One region of the Staphylococcus agnetis genome, then DNA from elsewhere that is predicted to be linked to it. Evidence: riboswitches for the same ligand, from Rfam matches in the RefSeq annotation. Region 1 holds a riboswitch; the other holds the start of a gene.

What was found. Region 1 has a riboswitch for lysine ahead of GJE18_RS05115 (aspartate-semialdehyde dehydrogenase). Riboswitches for the same ligand answer to the same signal wherever they lie in the genome.
Region 2: another riboswitch for lysine. It lies ahead of GJE18_RS06420 (amino acid permease); the one in region 1 lies ahead of GJE18_RS05115 (aspartate-semialdehyde dehydrogenase).

The regions. Positions count from the first base shown of each region.
Region 1 is NZ_CP045927.1:1,021,688-1,034,322, forward strand. It holds gene GJE18_RS05070 (prephenate dehydrogenase) at 1-330, opposite strand, end outside; gene GJE18_RS05075 (M42 family metallopeptidase) at 470-1,507, shown strand; gene GJE18_RS05080 (aminoacyltransferase) at 1,865-3,124, shown strand; gene GJE18_RS05085 (aminoacyltransferase) at 3,149-4,408, shown strand; gene GJE18_RS05090 (hypothetical protein) at 4,771-5,094, opposite strand; gene pepF (oligoendopeptidase F) at 5,225-7,027, shown strand; gene GJE18_RS05100 (hexose kinase) at 7,169-8,113, shown strand; gene GJE18_RS05105 (CvfB family protein) at 8,209-9,117, opposite strand; gene GJE18_RS05110 (ABC-F family ATP-binding cassette domain-containing protein) at 9,274-10,881, shown strand; lysine riboswitch at 11,032-11,209, shown strand; gene GJE18_RS05115 (aspartate-semialdehyde dehydrogenase) at 11,324-12,307, shown strand; gene dapA (4-hydroxy-tetrahydrodipicolinate synthase) at 12,331-12,635, shown strand, end outside.
Region 2 is NZ_CP045927.1:1,278,101-1,290,735, reverse strand. It holds gene thrS (threonine--tRNA ligase) at 1-1,661, shown strand, start outside; lysine riboswitch at 1,716-1,890, shown strand; gene GJE18_RS06420 (amino acid permease) at 2,011-3,519, shown strand; ribosomal protein L20 leader region at 3,561-3,694, shown strand; gene infC (translation initiation factor IF-3) at 3,721-4,248, shown strand; gene rpmI (50S ribosomal protein L35) at 4,276-4,476, shown strand; gene rplT (50S ribosomal protein L20) at 4,536-4,892, shown strand; gene GJE18_RS06400 (NUDIX domain-containing protein) at 5,112-5,723, shown strand; gene GJE18_RS06395 (hypothetical protein) at 5,733-6,656, shown strand; gene tig (trigger factor) at 6,741-8,054, shown strand; gene clpX (ATP-dependent Clp protease ATP-binding subunit ClpX) at 8,267-9,529, shown strand; gene yihA (ribosome biogenesis GTP-binding protein YihA/YsxC) at 9,599-10,186, shown strand; gene hemA (glutamyl-tRNA reductase) at 10,309-11,649, shown strand; gene ccsA (cytochrome c biogenesis protein CcsA) at 11,664-12,500, shown strand; gene hemC (hydroxymethylbilane synthase) at 12,521-12,635, shown strand, end outside.

The DNA.
Region 1 (12,635 bases):
TAATAATGAACGCTCAAACGCTTGAATTGTAGATTTTGTACTACCAGTATCGGTAACTATAAGACCTGGGCGCGTTTCGTATTGAGACATTTCTTTAAGGTAAGCCGTCGTCGTTTGAACAGGTGTAGCAAAAATAACAATATCCGCTTGTGCTAATCCATGTGCATAATTTGTAGTAATTGTATCTACAATGCCCATTGACATCGCACGTTGTAACTGATGATGATTGGCATCATAAGCTGTGATGTGAATATCTTCATAAAAATATTTAAAATTACTGGCTAAACTCCCTCCAATTAAGCCTAAACCTACGAAAAAAATGTTAGTCATAGTGCACCGCCTATTGTAATAATATTCAGATATTTTAACATTTTAAAGCGTTTAATTGCAATAGAATACACGGTAATCTTGTGAAGAAATAAGAGAAGATAGGTATAATGAGGGAAAGATGAGTGAAGGGGAGAGAAACATGTATAATCAAGCATTAAATTATCTAAAAGATTTAACTGCGATACATAGCCCATCAGGTGATACAGCACTTGCAATTCAGTATGTGAAAACACAGCTTACTCAGATGGGCTATTCACCCGAAATGACACGAAAAGGTGGCTTATACGTAGAAGTAGAGGGTCAAAACAAGGCACAAAAACGTTGTATTACTGCTCATGTTGATACGTTAGGTGCAATGGTAAAAGAAATATTAGAGGACGGTCGCGTACGAATAGATTTAATTGGTGGCTTTAAATACAACGCTATTGAAGGAGAATATTGTACCATCCGGACTTCTGATGATACGACGTATACGGGTACCATTCTCTTACATGAAACATCTCCGCACGTATATTTAAACAATCAGAAAATTGAACGTACGCAAGAACATATGGAAGTACGCATTGACGCTAAAACAATGTCAAAACAAGAAACATTAGATCTTGGAATCAATGTAGGTGATTTTATCAGCTTTGACCCACGTACTGAAGTTACATCGACAGGCTTTATAAAATCACGACACTTAGATGATAAAGTCAGTGTTGCATTAATGCTAGCTTATTTAAAATCATTGCATATCGATAATATAGTATTACCGTATACAACCATTTTTTATTTTTCAAATAACGAAGAGATAGGGTATGGCGCAAACTCGAATATTGATACAGCAATTGAGGAATTTATTGCATTAGATATGGGGGCCATAGGAGATGGGCAAAATACTGATGAATATTCAGTCTCCATATGCGCAAAAGACGCCTCGGGTCCTTATCATAAGCAACTACGCCAACAACTGGTGAAATTATGTCAAAAAGAAAATATTCATTACAAAGTTGATATCTATCCATATTATGCATCTGACGCGACGGGGGCGTTACATGCAGGGGCAGATGTGAAACATGGTTTGTTTGGAGCAGGTATTGAATCATCACATGCAATGGAACGTACACATCAAACGTCTATAACAGCCACATATCAATTACTTAAAGCGTATTGTGAGTCCGACACAATGGTTTGATGGTGAAAGTGTTTTCATCCAGATGGCTGTAGATGAACGATAGAAATGCACTTTGAAGCACGACACATTTTGACAATAATGTATTAAAAAAAGTTTGTCTCTGACTATTCCAATATTGGCGTAATGTGGTTGAATACGTTAAAATAAAGTGAGACAAAAGTATCGATTATTACTAAAAGTAGTGATGAAATATCATCATGTATTCGAGCTATGAATTGGGTTTAAATGAAAAACGCGTTGCATCTTGGTCAAAACATCTTTCATCATATTGGATAAATGGAAACATCCATAGTATAAACATAAATGACCCCCTCCATTAATACTTACAAAATGTTTTAGAGAAATAGGAGTTATAAAATGAAATTTACAAATTTAACAACGGCTGAATTCGGTGCGTTTGCTGATTCAATGCCGTACAGCCATTTCACACAAATGGTAGGAAATTATGAATTGAAAGTGGCAGAAGGTGTTGAGACGCATCTTGTGGGAATAAAGGACAACCAAAATAATATCCTTGCAGCATGTTTATTAACTGCTACGCCTGTCATGAAGTTTTTTAAATATTTTTATAGTAATCGTGGTCCTATCATTGATTACGATAATAAAGAACTGGTTCATTTTTTCTTTAATGAACTCTCAAAATATGTAAAAAAATATAATGCGTTGTATTTACGTGTCGACCCTTATCTACCAATGTTGAAACGTAATCACGATGGAGAAGTCATTGAACGATTTAATAACGATTGGATTTTTGACAAAATGGCAGAATTGGGTTACGACCATGATGGCTTTACAGTTGGGTTTGACCCAATTAAACAAATACGTTTCCATTCGGTATTAGACTTAAAAGATAAAACGGCTAACGATGTCTTAAAAGATATGGATAGCTTAAGAAAACGTAACACTAAAAAAGTACAAAAAAACGGCGTGAAAGTGCGCTTTTTAAAAGAAGATGAACTTCATATTTTTAGAGGCTTTATGGAAGATACATCTGAAGCAAAAGATTTCTTAGATCGTGATGATGATTTCTACTATAATCGTTACAAACATTATAAAGAACGTGTACTTGTACCATTAGCTTATATTGATTTCAATGAATATATTGAAGAATTGAAAAATGAAGAACGTGCACTTAATAAAGAAATAACAAAAGCTGAAAAAGACATTGAAAAGCGACCAGACAATAAAAAAGCGCTCAATAAAAAACAAAACCTTGAACAGCAACTCGAAGCGCAAAACGCTAAAATTGAAGAAGCTCAACGCCTTCAAGCTGAGCATGGCAATGAATTACCAATATCAGCAGCATATTATATTATTAATCCATTTGAAGTGGTTTATTATGCAGGAGGTACTGCGAATCAATTCCGTCATTTCGCAGGAAGTTATGCTATTCAATGGACGATGATTAATTACGCGATTGATCAAGGTATACCACGCTACAACTTCTATGGTGTGAGTGGCGATTTCTCAGAAGATGCCGAAGATGCAGGTGTAGTGAAATTTAAAAAAGGTTTTAACGCAGATGTGCTTGAATATGTTGGTGATTTTGTGAAACCAATCCACAAACCGGCGTATCAATTGTATACACAACTTAAGAAATTAAAAGATAGAAAGTAATGTAAAAGAAGGGGATTCATTGGTATGAAATTTACAGAACTCACAGTTGAAGAATATGACCAATTTGTACAAAATCCTGCTTTAGAAAGCCATTATTTCCAAGTTAAAGAAAATATTGGAACACGTGAAGCAGACGGGTTTCAAGTCGTTTTACTTGGAATTAAAGGTGAAAATAATCAAATTCTAGCAGCAAGTTTATTCTCAAAAATTCCTACAATGGGAAGTTATGTTTATTATTCTAATCGCGGTCCAGTTATGGACTATTCTGATTTAGGTTTAGTTGACTTTTACTTAAAAGAACTCGATGTTTATTTACAAAAAAACAAATGTTTATACGTCAAAATGGACCCATACTGGCTCTATCAAGTGTATGACAAAGATATCAAACCTATAACAGACAAGGATGCTAATGAAAAGCTAGTTCAACTATTTAAATCACATGGTTATGAACATCATGGATTTACGACAGCATATGATACATCAAGTCAAGTTCGTTGGATGGGTGTTTTGAATTTAAAAGGCCAATCACCTCAAACAATTAAAAAGCAATTTGATAGCCAACGGAAACGTAATGTAAATAAAGCAATCAATTACGGCATACGGGTCAAGTTTTTAAATGAAAATGAAGTGGATCAATTCCTAGAACTATATCGTGAAACTGAAGCACGTGCAGGATTCGTTTCAAAAACAGATGATTATTTCAAAAACTTTATTTCGAATTATGGTAGCAAAGCATTGATACCGCTCGCTTATATCGATTTAGATGAGTATATTACGTCGTTACAAGACAGCTTAAATGATAAAGAAACGCGTCGTGATCAAATGATGGCGAATGAAAATAAATCTGATAAACAATTGAAGAAAATTGCAGAATTAGATAAACAAATTGATCATGACAAAAATGAAATGTTAAAAGTGAGCGAATTACGTAAAACAGATGGTCAAATTTTAAATTTAGCGTCTGGTGTATATTTTGCAAACGGTTATGAAATTAACTATTTCTCAGGTGGCTCAAGTGAAAAATACAATCATTTTATGGGCCCATATGCTATGCACTGGTACATGATTAATTATTGTTTCGAGCATGGTTATGAGCGCTACAATTTCTACGGTTTATCTGGTGATTTTACTGAAAACAGTGAAGATTACGGTGTGTATCGATTTAAACGTGGGTTTAATGTTCAAATCGAAGAATTAATTGGAGACTTTTACAAACCTATTAATAAACCGAAGTATTTCTTGTTTAATACGTTAAATAAAGTGCGTGCTAAAATTAAAAAATAAAAGTTAAAACACTCGCAATGATACAAGTTGCGAGTGTTTTCGTTTATAGTTTTTAGATGCCAGTGAAGTAAAAGGACATAATTTAACATATTTATGTTATGTAAACCAAAAAGGCTTTTAAGCATATTTGAATTCCTTTGTAAGTATATGAAATTATCACAGTTTAAGTAAGAAGTTTGACATAATCAATGATGTAGATGGATAAAATACGAAAAAACATGTAAATGAACGTAGATATGATATAATGATTTTTGAACAGTTTTTAGTTTACATAATATATATTATAGGAAGTTAACTATAGTAAAGCATGGCCACCTTCTTTCTATATACATTTAAACCCGTTAACAATATGCTAACGGGTTTTATGATCTATATTTTCGTTCTATGCGGGATAATTCTTTTTGATATTTTTTCTCTTGACGTTTCTTACGCCAATTACGTGTGAAATACCATAATATTAAACTTAATATAAGACTAAGTACAGATACGAATGCTGCAAAGCCTAATAAAGGTTCATACGTAATATGATAGAAATTTGGTAATATGAAAGCTAACACACCTAAAATAACAAAGCTTAAAATAGCAGTAAAAAACCATTTGTTTAACATTAACGTACAAAAGATTGTGAGTACAATCATTATAACTATTGAGATCCATAAATAATTAGGCATATCTAGTATTGTCATCGTGAACCCCCTTTATCATGTTGTCTTCATTATACATGACTTTAAAAGATATGTATGTATAATGAAATCGATTTCTTCTTTAAAAAATAATGTATAATAGATTTAACTATTTATAAAGGGAGGAACTTTTGTGACGCAAAAACTAAAACAACGTAATGAAGTACCTGTATCAGAAACGTGGGATTTGAGAGATCTATTTGAAAATGATGCAGCATATGAAGATGCGATTATCGCTTTAGTTTCAAGGTCGGAAGCCTTTCACAAACAATATGCTACGGCTATTCGCGATGTATCTTCGATTGAGAGTGTATTGGATGCATTAAGTGAATTAACGATTGAAATTGATCGCGTTGCCAATTATTCCCATTTACAATTAAGTGTTGAGTCAACAGATCCTGAAAAACAACGGCTAAATGCGCTATTTAATCAAAACTACGGTAAAATAGCGAGTCAACTGACTTTTGTGGAATCTGAACTGCTGCAATTAGATACGAATGTGCTTCAGAATGCAATGCAAACATCAAAGTATGATTATTACTTAAAACGTTTGTTAAAACGACAACCACATCAGTTGCATCCGGAAGCAGAGAAAGTTTTAGCTGAAATGATTGCGGCATTAAATGTACCTTATGACTTATATGAAGTAACAAAAATGTTAGATATTGATTTTGGTCAATTTGAAGTTAATGGTAAACTTTATAATATGGATTACACAACGTTTGAAGGTATTTATGAAGATGATCCTGATACAGATTTAAGACGTCAAAGCTTTAAACATTTTAGTGATACACTACGTAAATATCAACATACGACTGCAGCGGTGTATCAAGCGCATGTACAAAACGAGAAATTAGAGGCAAATTTAAGAGGATATACGTCGGTAATCGATTTCTTATTAGAGGATCAAGATGTATCAGCAGATATGTATCATCGTCAAATTGATATCATTATGTCCGATTTAGCCCCTATTATGCGTAAATATGCGCGATTATTAAAAGAAGTGCATCAATTAGATACGATGAAATATGAAGATTTAAAAATTTCCATTGATCCTGATTATGAACCCAAAATTTCAATTCAAGATTCCGAGCAGTATATTTACAATGCGCTAAGTGTTTTAGGTGAAGATTATTTAAAAATGACTAAAAAAGCGTATAAAGAACGCTGGATTGATTTTCCTCAAAATAAAGGGAAAGAAACTGGTGCTTATTGCGCAAGTCCATACGCTTCTCATAGCTATATTTTCATATCATGGACTGGAAAAATGAATGAGGTTTTTGTTCTTGCCCATGAACTGGGTCATGCAGGTCATTTCAATTTAGCTCAAGCGCATCAAAACATTTTGCACTCAGAGTCTTCATTGTATTTTGTAGAAGCACCTTCTACTATGAATGAAATGTTGATGGCACAATATTTATTAGAGCAAAATAGTGATGACCCTCGCTTTAAACGATGGGTACTGAGTTCTTTAATATCTAGAACGTATTATCATAATATGGTTACGCACCTTCTTGAAGCCGCATTTCAACGAGAAGTTTATCGTTGTGTTGATAATGGTGAGCATTTAACGGCTGATAAACTTAATACGTTGAAACGTAATGTTATCGAAGCGTTTTGGGGTGATGAAGTAAACATATCATCAGGTGCAGAATTAACATGGATGCGTCAGCCGCACTATTATATGGGTTTATATCCTTATACATATTCTGCTGGCTTAACGATTGGAACATTAATGGCGCAACGTATTAAAGAGGAAGGTCAAGCCGCTGTAAAAGATTGGCTTGAAGTATTAAAGGCGGGCGGAAGTATGTCCCCTCTTGAGTTAACACAAATTGCAGGCTTGGATATGTCGACGGACAAACCTTTAAAAGATACAATACAATTTATTGGTTCTTTAGTAGATGAAATAGAAAACTTAACACATGAACTTTAGAAATAATCTAGGCGCTTATTCACTACATGGATAAGCGCTAATTTGTTTGACTTAAACATCCTTAAGTTATATATTTAACATATAAACAACATAAATAAACAAAATTAAACATATATTTCACATATAGCAAGGATGATTTCAATGAAAAAAGTGTTAACCGTCACATTAAATGCGTCAATAGACATTAGTTATCATATGGATGAACTACGTATCGACACAACTAATAGAGTGACACAAGTTTCAAAAACTGCTGGTGGTAAAGGGCTTAACGTTACGCGCGTAGGACATCAATTAGGATTAGATATAACAGCAAGTGGTATTGTGGGTGGCACGTCAGGCTTATTTATCAAACAACAATTGGATCGTTTACACATCCCCCATCAATTTTTGGATAGTGGTGTAGAATCGCGTTTTTGTATTGCTATGATAACACAAGATGCTCAAACCGAAGTTTTAGAAAGTGGTATTGCTTTAAATGAGACGGTTCAGGAACAATTTGTCACATTTTATGATACTTTGATAAAAGATTATGACATCATTGCTATTTCTGGCAGTATTCCTCCAGGATTATCTGTGACGATGTATCAAGATTTAATTGATATTGCGAAACGTCAAAATAAATTTGTTATTTTAGATGTGAATGGTGCAACGTTAGCAACAATTTTGAAGCAAGAGACTGTTTTTAAACCCGATTTGATTAAACCTAATGAAGAAGAAATTGCTGAACTTACGGGCAATCCGGGTCATTTGTCCATACAATCATTGCAAAATGCTTTAAATCAACCTATATTTAATCAATTGCCAAACGTCCTGGTTACACTTGGGAAAGATGGTGCATTATTGAAGCATCATTCTCAATTTTATCAAGTTAATATACCATCTATTAATGCTGTAAATGCTGTGGGTTCTGGAGATAGTTCTATTGCAGGATTTTGTTCTGGATTGGCGCAATCTGAAGATATTCAAAATGCGACGAAGCGTGCTATGGCTGCGGGAATGGCAAATGCGATGCAACATGAGACTGGAAAAATTGATATGCATGATTTTGAAACACTATTGTCGCAAATAACTATACAGCCATTATAAAGTCTTTAATTTAATATTTATTTATAAAGAAAAACCTTCAAAGTTCAAATTGCTTTGAAGGTTTTAGTATATCTCAAATTTTTATGTTACAGACCTTAAGATTGACTGTCTTGAACGTGCGCCCGCCCTTTTTTTGTAAGCACGATTTTACCTGTCTCGATATTGATTAATCGTTTTTTATATAAGTGTCCGATTGCACGTTTAAATGCACCTTTACTCATTTGAAAAACTTCTTTAATGGCTTCAGGACTGGATTTATCCCAAAAAGGCAATTCACCTTCATACTCTACTAAAAGTTGAACGATTTTTTCACCATCGTCGTCTAGGCGTTCATGCGCTAATGGTAAAAATGATCCGTTTAACTCCCCTTTGTCATTAAATCCAATAATACGTACATCCATTGCTTGACCTAACCTTGGTTCTTCTTTTCTTTCAGATTCATGAACAAAAATTTTGTGTCCTTTTTCTGAAAGTAAAAAAGTACCGACTCTTAACAATCGATATGGTCGTGCAGTAATGGTTTGGTTTTGATACTGATCATCATGGATTGGGGTAAACATTTGTTGTACTGTCGTTTCTGAGGCTAAACGCGCAAACATTTGACGCTCACGATCGATACGTAATGTACAAAGTACTTCATCCCCTTTTTGTGGCCACAAAGATTTAATTTTTGGTAAATCTTCCCATGGAATAAGAACTTCACGTGGTAAACCAACGTCTACACGCGCACCGTCTCGATCCGTACTAATCACCTTTACAAAATCATAACGTCCCACTGTAATATCGGGCATATTTTGTGTAGCGAAAAGATCTCCTGATCTATTTGGGAAAATAAAGAAACTATAGGATTCCCCTATTTCTAAGTCATCTTCATCATTGATTTCTGATGGATTTAACTTTACTTTTTCTTTGTTCGGACCTTCTAATATATATGTTGATCCTTCTAGCGCTTTTACTTCTAAAAAGTCTATAGTCCCAACGATTTCATTTTCTTTAAAAGACATAATTATCTCCTCGTAATTTTATTATTACCATTATATCATGAGTATTGCACAGAAGCATTAAGTGTTCATTTTTATAAACGATAAATCATGTCGAAACACTATTGAATATATGGTATAATGCACCCGTTAGTATTATTGTATAAAAGGAGAAAATGCATGTTACAAGTTACCGATGTTAGTTTACGTTTTGGTGATCGTAAATTATTCGAAGATGTAAATATAAAATTCACACCTGGGAACTGTTACGGTTTAATTGGTGCAAATGGTGCTGGGAAATCTACGTTTTTAAAAATTTTATCAGGAGAAATTGATTCACAAACAGGTCATGTGTCATTAGGTAAAGATGAGCGTTTAGCCGTGTTAAAACAAGATCATTTTGCATATGAAGATGAACGTGTATTAGATGTCGTCATTAAAGGTCATGAACGTTTATTTGAAGTGATGCAGGAAAAAGATGCGATTTACATGAAACCTGATTTTAGTGATGAAGATGGTATTCGTGCTGCAGAACTTGAAGGTGAATTTGCAGAAATGAATGGGTGGAATGCTGAATCAGATGCAGCTACCCTACTCTCTGGTTTAGGTATTGCCTCAGATTTACATGATAAAAAAATGGCTGAACTAGAAAACAATCAAAAAGTTAAAGTATTGCTTGCACAAAGTTTATTTGGTGAACCTGACGTACTCTTACTCGATGAGCCTACAAACGGACTTGATATTCAAGCGATTAGCTGGTTAGAAGACTTTTTAATTAATTTTGATAATACAGTTATTGTAGTATCTCACGACCGTCATTTCTTAAATAACGTTTGTACGCACATTGCTGATTTAGATTTTGGGAAAATTAAAATCTACGTAGGTAACTATGATTTCTGGTATCAATCTAGTCAATTAGCACAAAAAATGGCTCAAGAACAAAATAAGAAAAAAGAAGAAAAAATTAAAGAACTTCAAGACTTTATTGCACGCTTCTCTGCTAATGCTTCTAAATCTAAGCAAGCAACAAGTCGTAAAAAACAATTAGAAAAAATTGAATTAGATGATATCCAACCTTCATCACGTCGATATCCATTTGTAAAATTCACACCAGAGCGTGAGATTGGTAATGATTTGTTATTTGTACAGAACATTTCTAAAACTGTAGAAGGTGAAAAAGTATTAGATAACATTTCATTCACAATGAACCCTAATGATAAAGCGGTATTAATCGGACAAAGTGAAATTGCTAAAACAACACTTTTAAAAATATTAGCCGGTGAAATGGAACCAGATGAAGGTACGGTTAAATGGGGTGTAACAACATCTCAAAGTTATTTCCCTAAAGACAATTCGGAGTACTTCGATAACGTCAATATGGACTTAGTGGAATGGTTACGCCAATATGCGCCTGAAGATGAACAAACAGAAACATTTTTACGTGGTTTCTTAGGACGTATGTTATTTAGTGGTGAAGAAGTTAAGAAAAAGGCAAGCGTTTTATCGGGTGGAGAAAAAGTGCGTTGTATGTTGAGTAAAATGATGCTTTCAAGTGCGAATGTACTCTTGCTTGATGAACCAACCAACCACCTTGATTTAGAAAGTATTACATCAGTCAATGAAGGCTTAAAATCATTTAAAGGTTCTCTGATCTTCACATCACATGACTTTGAATTTATTAATACAATTGCCAATCGTGTAATTGATCTTGATGAAACGGGTAGTTTATCTAAAGAAATATCATATGAACGTTATTTAGAAGAAAAAGGACTATTAAAAAAGAAATAATGTGTGCAATGAAAAGCGTGGACGCGCATCTTTACGATGTTTCCGTCCACGCTTTTTTTAACGTAAATTTTCAGTAAATTTTAAAAAATCACCCTTTTCTGTTTACATGACAAGTAGTGCTATGTATAATGATAAACATAACAATTCAATCATTACTGATGAGGCGCATCAATCATGAGTAGATATATTAATCATTGCCTGCAAGCAAGATATATCCAAAGGGTGAGATGCCGAAATAAACAGGATTTGCAGAAACTGTTTGTTGGATTCTGTGGTTAAGAGCTAAGAGTCTGTCATTATTTACGGATAATGGAGTGCATCACTTGTATATTAATTTTAACAAGTTCGCACACCGAACTTGTTTTTTTATTTATTGATGCCCCTTTCTTTAATTTAATGACATAAAGTAATGTCTAAATAAACATAATTGGAGTGAACAAACATGACAAAATTAGCAGTTGTAGGTGCAACAGGATTAGTAGGAACTAAAATTTTAGAAACAATTGAACGTAAGGGTATTCATTTTGATGAATTGGTATTATTTTCGTCTAAGCGTTCTGCAGGTCAAGAGGTAACGTTTAAAGGCCAAACCTACACTGTTCAAGAATTGACTGAGCCCGCAACAGACGGTCAATTTGATTATGTGTTAATGAGTGCTGGCGGTGGAACAAGTGAACAGTTCGCCCTACTTTTTGAACAACATGGTGCAATCGTCATTGATAACTCAAGTCAATGGCGTATGACAGATGACGTTGATTTAGTAGTACCTGAAGTTAATGCGCCTACGTTTCAACGTGGTATTATCGCTAATCCAAACTGTTCGACAATTCAATCTGTCGTACCTTTAAAGCCACTTCAAGATACATTTGGGCTTAAACGTGTCGCTTATACGACATATCAAGCTGTATCAGGATCTGGAATGCAAGGGAAAAAAGATTTAGAAGATGGTGCTCACGGAGCGCAGCCTAAAGCTTATCCTCACCCAATTTATAACAATGTTTTACCGCATATTGATGTCTTTTTAGACAATGACTACACAAAAGAAGAACAAAAAATGATAGATGAGACACGTAAGATTCTGAATTTACCAGATTTAAAAGTCACTGCAACATGTGTACGTGTTCCAGTTCAAGACAGCCATAGTGTGCACATTAATGTATCGCTTGAGAAACCGGCCTCAGTTGAATCCATACGTGCATTGTTTGAAAAAGATAACCGTGTAGTTTTAGTGGACGATCCAAAAAGCAATGCGTATCCTTTAGCCATTCATTCAACGGGTAAAGATGAGGTGTTTGTAGGACGTATTCGTCAAGATGACTCCTTAGAAAATACATTTCATATTTGGTGTACGTCTGACAACTTGCTTAAGGGTGCCGCATTAAATGCTGTACAGGTACTTGAACAAGTCTTAGCACTCAGAGCGTAAATTTATGAAGGGAGTCAGATATTATGACACATATTTTTGAAGGTACGGGTGTTGCACTTATCACCCCTTTTTCAAATAATCAAGTTGACTATCCAGCCATTCGTAAGCAAGTAAATTATTTAATAGACCAAGGCATTCAGTCTTTAGTGGTGAACGGAACAACAGCAGAAAATCCAACATTAACACAAGATGAAAAAGATAAAATTTTGAAAACGGTCATTGAAGAAAATGCCTCACGTGTGCCAATCATCGTAGGAACAGGAACGAATAATACAGCGTATTCAATTCAAGCCTCTTTACGAGCGAAAGCGCTCGGCGCAGATGCGAT
Region 2 (12,635 bases), 260 kb from region 1:
AGTTTGGTGTGGGCCCTGTGATTGATGGCGGCTTCTATTATGATTTTGATATGGATGACAAAGTTTCAAGTGATGATTTTGAAAAAATTGAAAAAACAATGAAACAAATCGTTAATGAAAATCATCCGGTGACACATCGTGTAGTTAGTCGAAACGAAGCGAAAGCATTCTTTAATGATGACCCTTACAAATTAGAATTAATCGAGGCGATTCCAGAAGATGAAAATGTAACGCTCTATACTCAAGGTGAGTTTACAGATTTATGTCGCGGTGTACATGTCCCATCTACAGCTAAAATTAAAGAATTTAAATTGTTATCTACTGCTGGCGCATATTGGCGCGGAGATAGTAATAATAAAATGTTGCAACGTATTTATGGAACAGCGTTCTTTGATAAGAAAGATTTAAAAGCACACTTGAAAATGCTTGAAGAACGTAAAGAGCGTGATCACAGACGTATCGGTAAAGATTTAGAGCTCTTCACTAACAATCAATTAGTAGGAGCAGGGTTACCATTATGGTTACCAAATGGTGCAACAATTCGCCGTGAGATTGAACGCTACATCGTAGATAAAGAAGTAAGTTTAGGTTATGACCATGTCTATACACCTGTCATGGCGAATGTAAATTTATACAAAACATCTGGACATTGGGATCATTATCAAGAAGACATGTTTCCAGTGATGCAACTTGATGAGGATGAAGCAATGGTACTTCGTCCGATGAACTGTCCACATCATATGATGATTTATGCAAATAAACCACATTCATACCGCGAATTGCCGATTCGTATTGCTGAATTAGGTACAATGCATCGTTATGAAGCGAGTGGCGCGGTATCAGGACTACAGCGTGTACGCGGCATGACGTTAAATGATGCCCATATCTTTGTGCGACCTGATCAAATTAAAGATGAATTCAAGCGCACAGTGAACATGATTATTGATGTATATAAAGACTTCGGTTTTGAAGATTATCGCTTTAGATTAAGCTATCGCGATCCTGAAGATAAAGAGAAATACTTTGATGATGATGACATGTGGAATAAAGCGGAATCGATGTTAAAAGAAGCGGTGGACGAACTGGGTCTTTCCTATGAAGAAGCTATAGGTGAAGCGGCATTCTATGGTCCTAAATTAGACGTTCAAGTGAAAACGGCAATGGGTAAAGAGGAAACGTTGTCTACAGTACAACTTGATTTCTTATTACCTGAGCGTTTTGATTTAAATTACATCGGTAAAGATGGTGAACAACATCGTCCAGTTGTTATTCATCGCGGAGTCGTTTCTACAATGGAACGTTTTGTTGCATTTTTAACAGAAGAAACAAAAGGGGTTTTCCCAACTTGGTTAGCACCGCAACAAGTTGAAATCATTCCAGTCAATGTTGAGTTGCATTATGATTATGCGAGACAACTTCAAGATGAACTCAAATCACAAGGTGTCCGCGTTCATATTGATGACCGTAATGAAAAGATGGGCTATAAAATCCGTGAAGCACAAATGAAAAAAATTCCTTATCAGCTTGTAGTAGGTGATAAAGAAGTTGAAAATCATGAAGTTAACGTACGTAAATATGGCTCTAAAGATCAAGAAACAGTTGAAAAAGACACGTTTATTTGGAATTTAGTGGACGAAATCCGTTTAAAAAAGAAAAGATAACTTGTCTTTCAGTAAACTTTAAGCTATAGTAGATACAAATCAAAAATTTAATAAAATTTAGTTAGAGGTTGCGTCTTTAATGAGTCGTTTGTCAGAAGTCGAATGGAACATATGTTGCACAAATTAAAGGTAAAGACGCCGAAATAAAAGTTCATCCATCAACAACTTTTATTGGGCTGGTATTCGAATAGGAACCAGACTGTCACAATAGTGGTGTGCTATCTATGTTGAAATATATAACAAAGGTTGCATCCTCGATGTAACCTTTGTTTCTTTTTACACAAATAAACACAATGATCATCATGTAACATTTGCACCTACCTCTAAGTAAAGGGAAAGGATAGGTTTTATGAGTCAAAGTAATTTGGGAAATGAAAACACGGTTCAAAGACACCTTAAAGATCGTCATATTTCGATGATCGCGATCGGTGGTGCGATTGGAACAGGTCTATTTATGACATCTGGTGGCGCGATTGCAGATGCGGGTCCATTAGGGGCATTACTAGGATATGCGATTATCGGCGTGATGGTATTTTTCTTGATGACATCTTTAGGAGAGATGGCTACGTACTTGCCTGTATCTGGATCATTTAGTACGTATGCGACACGGTTTGTAGATCCTTCATTAGGATTTGCCCTTGGATGGAACTACTGGTTTAACTGGGTTATTACAGTTGCTGCAGACGTCACAATCGCTGCGCAAGTCATTCAATATTGGCAACCGCTACAGTTTCTACCAGCATGGGCGTGGAGTTGCTTGTTCATGTGTATCATCTTTAGCTTGAATGCTTTATCTGTTAAAGTGTATGGCGAAAGTGAATATTGGTTTGCATTTATTAAAGTGGCAACGGTCATTATTTTCATTATTGTAGGTCTTCTTACGATTGTGGGTATTATGGGTGGCCAAGCTGTTGGATTTGATACATTCACTAAAGGTGATGGTCCAATTTTAGGTGGTAGCTTTGGTGGCAGTCTATTAGCTGTTTTTGGTGTATTCTTAATTGCTGGTTTCTCTTTCCAAGGTACAGAACTTGTAGGGATTACAGCTGGAGAATCTGAAAATCCTCAACGTGCTGTACCGAAAGCCATTAAACAAGTTTTTTGGCGTATTTTACTTTTCTACATTTTTGCTATTTTTATCATCGGTATGTTGATTCCATACGATAACCCTGCATTAATGGGCGGTGGTAATGATATCGCTACATCACCATTTACATTAGTTTTTAAAAATGCTGGTTTAGCCTTTGCGGCATCGTTTATGAATGCGGTGATTTTAACCTCTGTATTGTCAGCAGGTAACTCAGGTATGTATGCAAGTACGCGTATGTTGTACTCTATGAGTAAAGATGGACTCGCAGCACGCATTTTCGGTCATACAAATAAGAATGGGACACCAATTATCTCAATGCTTGCAACCGCTGCAATCGTTATTTTAATATTTATCGTGCAACAAGTTAGTGGTAACGCGTATGAGTATATTGTTGCGGCAAGTGGTTTAACTGGATTTATCGCATGGGTTGGTATCGCCGTCAGTCATTATCGTTTTAGAAAAGCATTTGATGCACAAAATTATGATAAAGACAAATTGGTTTACAAAGCGAAATTGTTCCCATTCGGTCCAATACTTGCAGGTGTTTTATGTATCGTTGTCATCATTGGTCAAGACGTTGATTTTATTCAAAGTGGTAACTTTGATTTCAATCGTTTCCTTATCACATATATGGGTATTCCGGTATTTTTAGGGTTTTTCTTATATCACAAATTTAGATATAAAACGAAATTAATACCTTTAAATGATGTGAACTTAGATCCTTCTATTTCAACGAAAGAAAAAAACTTTCAGAAACATGTTGACTAATTCGTAACAACTTGGTATAGTTAATTCTGTTGATTACGAAACGGACCAAGTAGAAGCACCCGCTTCTCACCTGTAGCGACGCATCAAGCAGTTGGCAGGTAAACGATAAACATGTAGAAAACGTTCATGTTATTGAAGAAGCGGGGACATTTTATGTCCTCGCTTCTTTTTGTACTTGGACCATTCGTAAAACTATTGGAGGTGTCAACCATAGCTAAGGATCAAACGCAAGTTAATGAAAAGATTCGCGCAAAAGAATTACGTGTTATCGGTCAAAATGGTGACCAAATTGGTTTAAAAACCAAACATGAAGCATTAGAAATGGCAGACCGTCTAGGATTAGATGTCGTTGTTGTTGCACCTAATGCGAAACCGCCTGTTGCTCGTATTATGGACTATGGTAAGTACAAATTTGAGCAACAAAAGAAAGAAAAAGAAATGAAAAAGAAACAAAAAATTATCAACGTGAAAGAAATCCGTTTAAGTCCAACAATTGAAGAACATGACTTCAATACAAAGCTTAAAAACGGACGTAAATTCTTATCTAAAGGTGATAAAGTTAAAGTTTCGATTCGTTTCAGAGGGCGTGCCATTACACATAAAGAAATTGGTCAACGTGTTTTAGAAAAGTTTGCTGATGAATGTAAAGATATTGCATCTGTAGAGCAAAAGCCTAAAATGGAAGGCCGTCAAATGTTTCTTATGTTAGCGCCAACTAACGAAAAATAAACAACGATTAAATAGGAGGAACTCACTATGCCTAAAATGAAAACTCATCGCGGAGCAGCGAAACGTGTTAAAAGAACTGGATCTGGTCAATTAAAACGTTCTAGAGCGTACACTTCTCACTTATTCGCTAACAAATCTACAAAGCAAAAACGTCAATTACGTAAAGCATCATTAGTATCTAAGAGCGATGCAAAACGTGTAAGACAGTTATTAACATACGTTAAATAATTTTAGTTTTCGATATGGTATGTAAGGCATACCGCAAGAGATAAAAGGAGGAATTTATTATGCCACGTGTTAAAGGTGGAACAGTAACAAGAGCGCGTCGTAAAAAGACGATTAAATTAGCAAAAGGTTACTTTGGTTCAAAAAGTACATTATATAAAGTAGCAAAACAACAAGTAATGAAATCAGGTCAATATTCATTCCGTGACCGCCGTCAAAGAAAACGTGACTTCCGTAAATTATGGATTACACGTATCAATGCAGCTGCACGTCAACACGACATCAGCTACTCACGTTTAATGAACGGTTTAAAAACTGCTGGTATCGATATTAACCGTAAAATGCTTTCTGAAATCGCGATTTCAGACGATAAAGCTTTCGGTGAATTAGTAAGTAAAGCGAAAGAAGCTTTAAAATAAACCTAATTAAAAATGCTTTTCACGTCTAAAGATTTAATCTTTTGAGTGAAAAGCATTTTTATCTTTGTGTGCATGTAGCTTCTTCAATTTAATTTAGACGAAAAATAATGGAGTAAAACGAGAAAACACCATGTGTAAGTTGTCATTGATACGGTATATCACTTTTCGTTATACCCATTCTCTGATACGATTAAGAAAATGAATATAAAGGAGAACATTATGTCGAAATTTGATGAACAAATCGCTGTCGTACAACGTCATTCGTTGTTCAACCAAGAAAAGAATGCTTTTAATGGTTTTATTTCTAAAAGCGATGCGAAGAGTATTGAAATTTTTAACACATTAGACCAGTATGAAGTAAAAAGACGTGGGGATATGGAAGAGGATCCTTCTTACAAACAACTTATATCCTACTGCATACTTGAAAATGAAAATGGCGACCTTTTAGTCTATGAACGTTTATCAGGTGGTGGTGAAGCACGTCTACACGGACAAGGCTCTATTGGTGTAGGTGGGCATATGAATGATGTTCCAGATGCACAAACCATCAATGACTTAATTATTGTCAATGCAAGTCGTGAGCTTGAAGAAGAGGTGGGGCTTCATGTTACAAGTGCATCACAACTTGAACATGTTGGATTCATCAATGACGACTCTAACGAAGTGGGTAAAGTTCATATTGGTATTGTTTTTAAAGTTAAAGTCAAAGCCAATGACATAGAAGTTAAAGAAACAGATACATTGAAAATAGAATGGAAGTCTCTTGAAGACATCAATGATTTAAATCAATTCGAATCATGGAGTGCGCTTATTTTACAAGATTTGAAATAGGTGATAAAGATGAGTGAAATAATTCCATTTCCAAAGCGTAAAGATAAAATTGAAAAAGATATGATCACATTTTTTAATCAAGGCGACTATGAACGTGTGTATGATTTATTCATTACGTACGAAGCATCGTTTGAGTTAACGTCACAATTAGCGCTAATGAAATGCGAAATATTATGGGAGTTAAAGTCATATCTTGAATTAAAAGAAGAAGCAAATATTTTAATGTCACAAGGGTTCCAACCATACGATACGTTGATGATTTATTATGTGAAAAGTTTGTTTGAATTAAAACAATATCATGCTGTGATTGATGTCATTGATCAAGTGATTGATGAAGTTAACGAACATCAAACACGCTTAGTATTTTTACCTATTAAAGATCAAGCGACGGCAGAACTTAATAAGCGTAAAGATTATTTTCATTACCAATTACAATCTTTCTTTAGTCTTTCTAATGGTGAACAGACGAAATTGTTATTAGATTTAATTGATGACCATGCTTATCAATATGCAGACACATTTGCATTTTATATCAAGCATGAATCCCTTAATCATCGGTTAATGACGCTTATTCTTGAATATTTAAAATTTGCACACTATGAACAACCGATTCACATTGAAAAATTCGGCTTACACACAGAGGTTAAACCTCATCGTTTAAAAGGCGTTTCACACACAAGCTTCAACAATCAACTGATGCCTAGAATCATCGAATGGTTAGAGAAAGCAATGCCATCATTAGTAAGTGAGGCGTATGTGCACCTCAATACACACAATATCGCGTTGTATCCTTTTGAAATTACTTCAATTGATACTATTGACCATTGGTTGAAAGCGTATCAAATGTACTTTAAATCCTTAACAGGCGAGGAAAACAAAAAGGATGACGACTTACATGCATTGGTTGAACTTATAAATTTATTAAATACATAGGCGCTTGGGTTTATCACCACGCCAACCTATGCTATAATGAAGAAGTTGAAAAATTTTAATAGTATATCATGGAGGTTTATACACATGACAGCAACTTGGGAAAAGAAAGAAGGCAACGAAGGGTTATTACAAGTAACTGTTCCTGCTGAAGAAGTAGATAAAGCATTAGATCAAGCTTTTAAAAAAGTAGTTAAACAAATTAACGTACCTGGCTTCCGTAAAGGTAAAGTGCCACGTCCAATTTTCGAACAACGTTTTGGTGTTGAAGCGTTATATCAAGACGCTGTAGACATTTTATTACCAAAAGCATACAGCAATGCAGTTGAAGAAGCTGGTATTAATCCAGTAGATCAACCTGAAATTGAAGTAACTCAAATTGAAAAAGGTAAAGAATTCAAATTTGATGCGACAGTTACTGTAGAACCTGAAGTTGAATTAGGTGACTACAAAGGGTTAGAAATTGAAAAACAAAATACTGAATTAACAGATGAAGAAGTGGAAGAAACTATTCAACAACGTTTAGAAGCAATGGCTGATATGGTGGTTAAAGAAGACGGTAAAGTTGAAGAAGGCGATACTGTAAATCTTGACTTCGATGGTTATGTTGATGGTGAACAATTTGAAGGTGGACAAGCTGACGGTTATGACTTAGAAATCGGATCTGGTATGTTTATCCCAGGTTTCGAAGAACAACTTGTTGGTTTAGCTGTTGGTGAAGAAAAGGATGTTGAAGTAACATTCCCTGAAGAATACCACGCTGAAGAATTAGCAGGTAAACCAGCAACTTTCAAAACAAAAATCAATGAAATTAAATCAAAAGAAGTGCCAGAATTAGACGACGAGCTTGCGAATGAACTTGATTCTGAAGCAAATACTGTAGATGAATATAAAGAAAACTTACGTAAGCAATTAGCAGAAAATAAAGCGACTGAAGCTGAAAATACACAAAAAGAAGAAGCAATTACAAAAGCTACAGATAATGCTAAAGTTGATATTCCAAATGCGATGATTAAAACAGAAGAAGATCGCATGGTACAAGAATTCGCACAACGTTTACAACAACAAGGATTAAACCTTGAAACGTATTTCCAAATTTCAGGTCAATCTGAAGAGGATTTACGTGGTCAAATGAAAGAAGATGCTGAACAACGCGTGAAAACAAACTTAACATTAGCTGCGATTGCAGATGCTGAAAATATCGAAGCAACAGACGAAGATGTTGAAAAAGAACTTGAAACAATGAGTGCTCAATTCGGTATTTCTGTAGACGATATTAAATCAACTTTAGGTAACACAGACATCGTTAAAAATGACGTACGTGTGAAAAAAGTTATTGATTTATTAGTTAAAGAAGCTAAGCTTGTTGAAGCGACTAAAGAAGAAGAAAGCGACAAATAAGCTTTGAGATAACGAAACATGCTAATATGGTTTCATTTCTCAATTTAAATAGTAAATGAATAGTTGCGGGGGTGAGTGTTTGAAGCCAAGTGATGCATATCGGTTTCACATTCACTCCCATCTTATTTTATGCAAATAACTTGATAGGCTATCCATTTGCGTAATAGAATGCTTTTTAGTATAGTCATAGAAGAACAGGGGTGTAATCAATTATGTTTAAATTCAATGAAGATGAAGAAAACTTAAAATGTTCTTTCTGTGGTAAAGATCAAGACCAAGTCAAGAAGCTTGTAGCAGGAAGTGGTGTATACATTTGTAATGAATGTATCGAACTTTGCTCTGAGATTGTTGAAGAAGAATTGAATCAAAACGAAACAGAAGAACTTACAGAATTACCCACACCAAAAGAAATTATGGAACAATTAGACAGCTACGTTATCGGTCAAGATAAAGCTAAAAAATCGTTAGCAGTAGCTGTATATAACCATTATAAACGTGTTAAACAATTAGGACCTAAAGATGACGATGTAGAATTGCAAAAAAGTAATGTTGCACTTATAGGGCCGACTGGTAGTGGTAAAACATTATTAGCGCAAACATTAGCTCGAACATTAAATGTGCCGTTTGCTATTGCGGATGCAACGAGTTTAACGGAAGCGGGTTATGTGGGTGAAGATGTTGAAAATATCCTTTTACGTTTAATCCAAGCAGCTGATTTTGATATCGATAAAGCTGAAAAAGGGATTATTTATGTTGATGAGATAGATAAAATTGCACGTAAATCTGAAAATACATCGATTACACGCGATGTATCAGGTGAAGGTGTGCAACAAGCATTATTAAAAATATTAGAGGGTACGACTGCGAGTGTACCGCCACAAGGTGGACGTAAGCATCCAAATCAAGAATTTATTCAAATCGATACTACGAATATTTTATTTATTCTTGGTGGTGCGTTTGATGGCATTGAAGACGTGATTAAACGTCGTTTAGGAGAAAAAGTCATTGGTTTTGCGAGTAGCGAAGCATCAAATTATGATGACGCATCATTATTAGAACATATTCGTCCTGAAGATTTACAAACGTATGGCTTAATCCCTGAATTTATCGGTCGTGTACCGATCGTTGCTAATCTTGAAACATTAGATGTTGAAGCATTAAAAAACATTTTAACACAACCTAAAAATGCACTCGTTAAACAATATACGAAAATGTTAGAGTTGGATAATGTTGCATTAGAATTTACAGAAGAAGCACTTAATGCGATTAGTGAAAAAGCCATTGAACGTAAAACTGGCGCGCGTGGTTTACGCTCGATTATCGAAGAAGCGCTCATCGATATTATGTTTGATGTCCCTTCAACTGAAAATGTTGCAAAAGTAGTCATTACGAAAGAAACGATTATTAACGAAACTGAGCCTGATTTATATGATTCAGAAGGAAATCTTTTAAACGATAAGAAAACTTCTGCATAACAATAGGCATCATTATTGGCCTAAGCTGAATGTAACGATTCAACTTAGGCTTTTTTATGAGGTGAATACATGAATATTAATCCAAATAATGTAGATATTTTAATAAGTGCGGTCAAACCTGAACAGTATCCTGAAATTGGATTGCCTGAGGTGGCGCTGAGTGGGCGTTCTAATGTTGGAAAATCATCGTTTATAAACAGTATGATTGGTCGAAAAAACATGGCAAGAACGTCCCAACAACCCGGTAAAACACAAACATTAAACTTTTTTGATATTGATCATCAGTTAATCTTTGTCGATGTTCCAGGATATGGGTACGCAAAGGTAAGTAAAAAACAAAGAGAAGCGTTTGGAAAAATGATTGAAACATATATTACACAACGAGAGGCTTTAAAACTTGTTATTCAATTAGTAGATCTTAGGCACCCTCCTACAGAAGATGATGTCCTCATGTATGACTTCTTAAAATATCATGAGATTCCAACATTAATTATCGCGACTAAAGAGGATAAAATTCCTAAAGGTAAGGTTCAAAAACATATCAAAGTGATAAAAGAAGCATTAGAACTCGAAAAAGGTGATCAAATCATCAGTTATTCTTCTGTTGATAAAAAAAATCAACAAATGATTTGGGATGCGATTACGACGCACTTTTAAATGTGAGTTTGACAAATTCATGACAACATCATTTAGCAACTTATAAATACGGGCAATAATAATTAGAATGACTTTAATGTATGTTATAATTTGGGTATTGTAGATATAACGGGGGCGTTATAATGTATATGATTTCTGTAAGTGTGAATCATCACACTGCGAATGTATCATTGAGAGAAAAATTAAATTTTAATAACGTGGATATGTATCGTGTACATGAAACGTTGTATGAAACGAAATCAATATTAGAAAATGTTATCGTATCCACATGTAATCGAACTGAAGTCTATGCTATTGTAGACCAAATTCATACTGGGCGATATTATATTCAACGCTTTTTAGCGCGTGAGTTTAATTTTGAAGTTGATGAAATCAAGCAATTTACAGATGTGAAAGTGGAAGATGATGCTGTGACACATTTGTTTAGAGTTACATCTGGATTAGATTCTATTGTATTAGGTGAAACGCAAATTTTGGGTCAAATCCGAGATGCATTTTTAATTGCGCAAAAAGCAGGAACTACGGGTATTATTTTTAATGAATTATTCAAGCGAGCGATTACATTTAGTAAAAAAGCGCATCATGAAACGGATATAGCCGATCATGCTACAAGCGTTTCTTATGCAGCGGTGGAGCTAGCGAAGAAAATTTACGGTAAATTAACGCGTCGTAATGCTTTAGTGATTGGTGCAGGTGAAATGGCAGAACTTGCCATTATGAATTTAAAAGGTGCAGGCGTGACAGATATAACAGTTATCAACAGAACGCTTGAACGTGCTGAAGATTTAGCACTAAAACATCATATTTCTGTCGGTGCGTTTTCTGAAATAACGCATTATTTGGCTACTGCTGACATTGTAATTAGTTCAACGAGTGCAGAAGGGTTTGTCATTACAAAAGACATGATTGCACTGAGTCACGATTTAAATAAAAATCGTCAACAGGTTTTAATCGATATCGCGGTACCGCGAGATATTGAACCACTAGACACCGTTGATTCTAATATTTTTATATACGATGTCGATGATTTAAAAGGGCTTGTTGATGCGAATATGAGAGAGCGTCAAAAAGCTGCAGCACTTATCGCTGAACGCATTCCAAATGAAATTGATAAGCATAATGAGTGGGTCAAAATGTTAGGCGTCGTCCCTGTCATTCGAGCGTTGCGCGAAAAAGCAATGACCATTCAGGAAGAAACAATGATTAGTATCGATCGTAAGTTGCCACATTTATCTGATAGAGAACGTAAAGTAATATCTAAGCATACTAAAAGTATTATTAACCAAATGTTAAAAGATCCTATTAAGCAAGCTAAAGAAATTAGCGATGATAAATATTCAGAAGAAAAGTTAGCACTCTTTAAAGAGATTTTTGATTTAGAGGTGACGTCTGACTATAAGACAGAAGCCGCTGAAAAAAAGAGACACTTACTTAAGCAGAGGTTTTTCTTACTAGATAATTAAAGAATGGTGATGCTATGGAAGAAGCATTTTTTATAAGATTTCATGAATGTATCTTTATCATTTATTTAATCAGTGTGCTCACTTTAACGATCGATGTATTGCATAAAAATAGTCGATTTCAAAATATTGGATTTTATACATTAGGCATCGCATGGGTACTTCAGACCAGTTCATTGGTTTTGTATATTTTTTGGATGGGGCAATTACCTTTAACCTCAATTATTGAAAGTTTTTATATACTAACATGGCTGATATTAACGATTACTTTTATCTTTGCGGTCTTTAGAAGTTCCGCATATTTAATTGCATTGCTGAATCTGATAGGTTTAATGTTTATGGCAATTCATACGTTTCATCCGAATCAATTTCAGTTAAATGGTTCACGTTTAAATGTGATTAATGAGTTATTAATCTTCCATATCTCATTCGCACTTGTCAGTTATCTTTTTTTCGCAATTGCGTGTGTGAATGCGATACTGTATTTAATACAATATCGTAATTTAAAAGAAAAGCGTTTTAATCAAGATTACTTTCGTATTGGTAGTGTGGCGACTTTAGAAAAAGGCGTTTTTTATAGTTCGTTTTTAGGAGTAATGTTACTGTTTATCAGTATTCTCTTAGGTATTCAATGGGGGATATTGACGTTAGGGCATCATATATTTTTAGATTTAAAAGTCATATCATCAATCTTTATCTTAATATGTTACGGGTTTTACATTACATTAAGGTTGTTGCGCAAGTTCTCATCACTTGCGTTAATTTATGTCAATATCGGACTGTTCATATGTTGTATGATTAATCTTATATTTATTACGCAACTGTCAGAATTCCATCAATGGACAGGTGTATAAAATCGTTTGGAGGACATATTATGCGTAAATTGGTAGTAGGTTCAAGACGCAGTCAATTAGCTTTGACACAAAGTAAACAATTCATCGAAAAACTGAAAGCGATCGATCCAACTTTAGATATCGAAATCAAAGAAA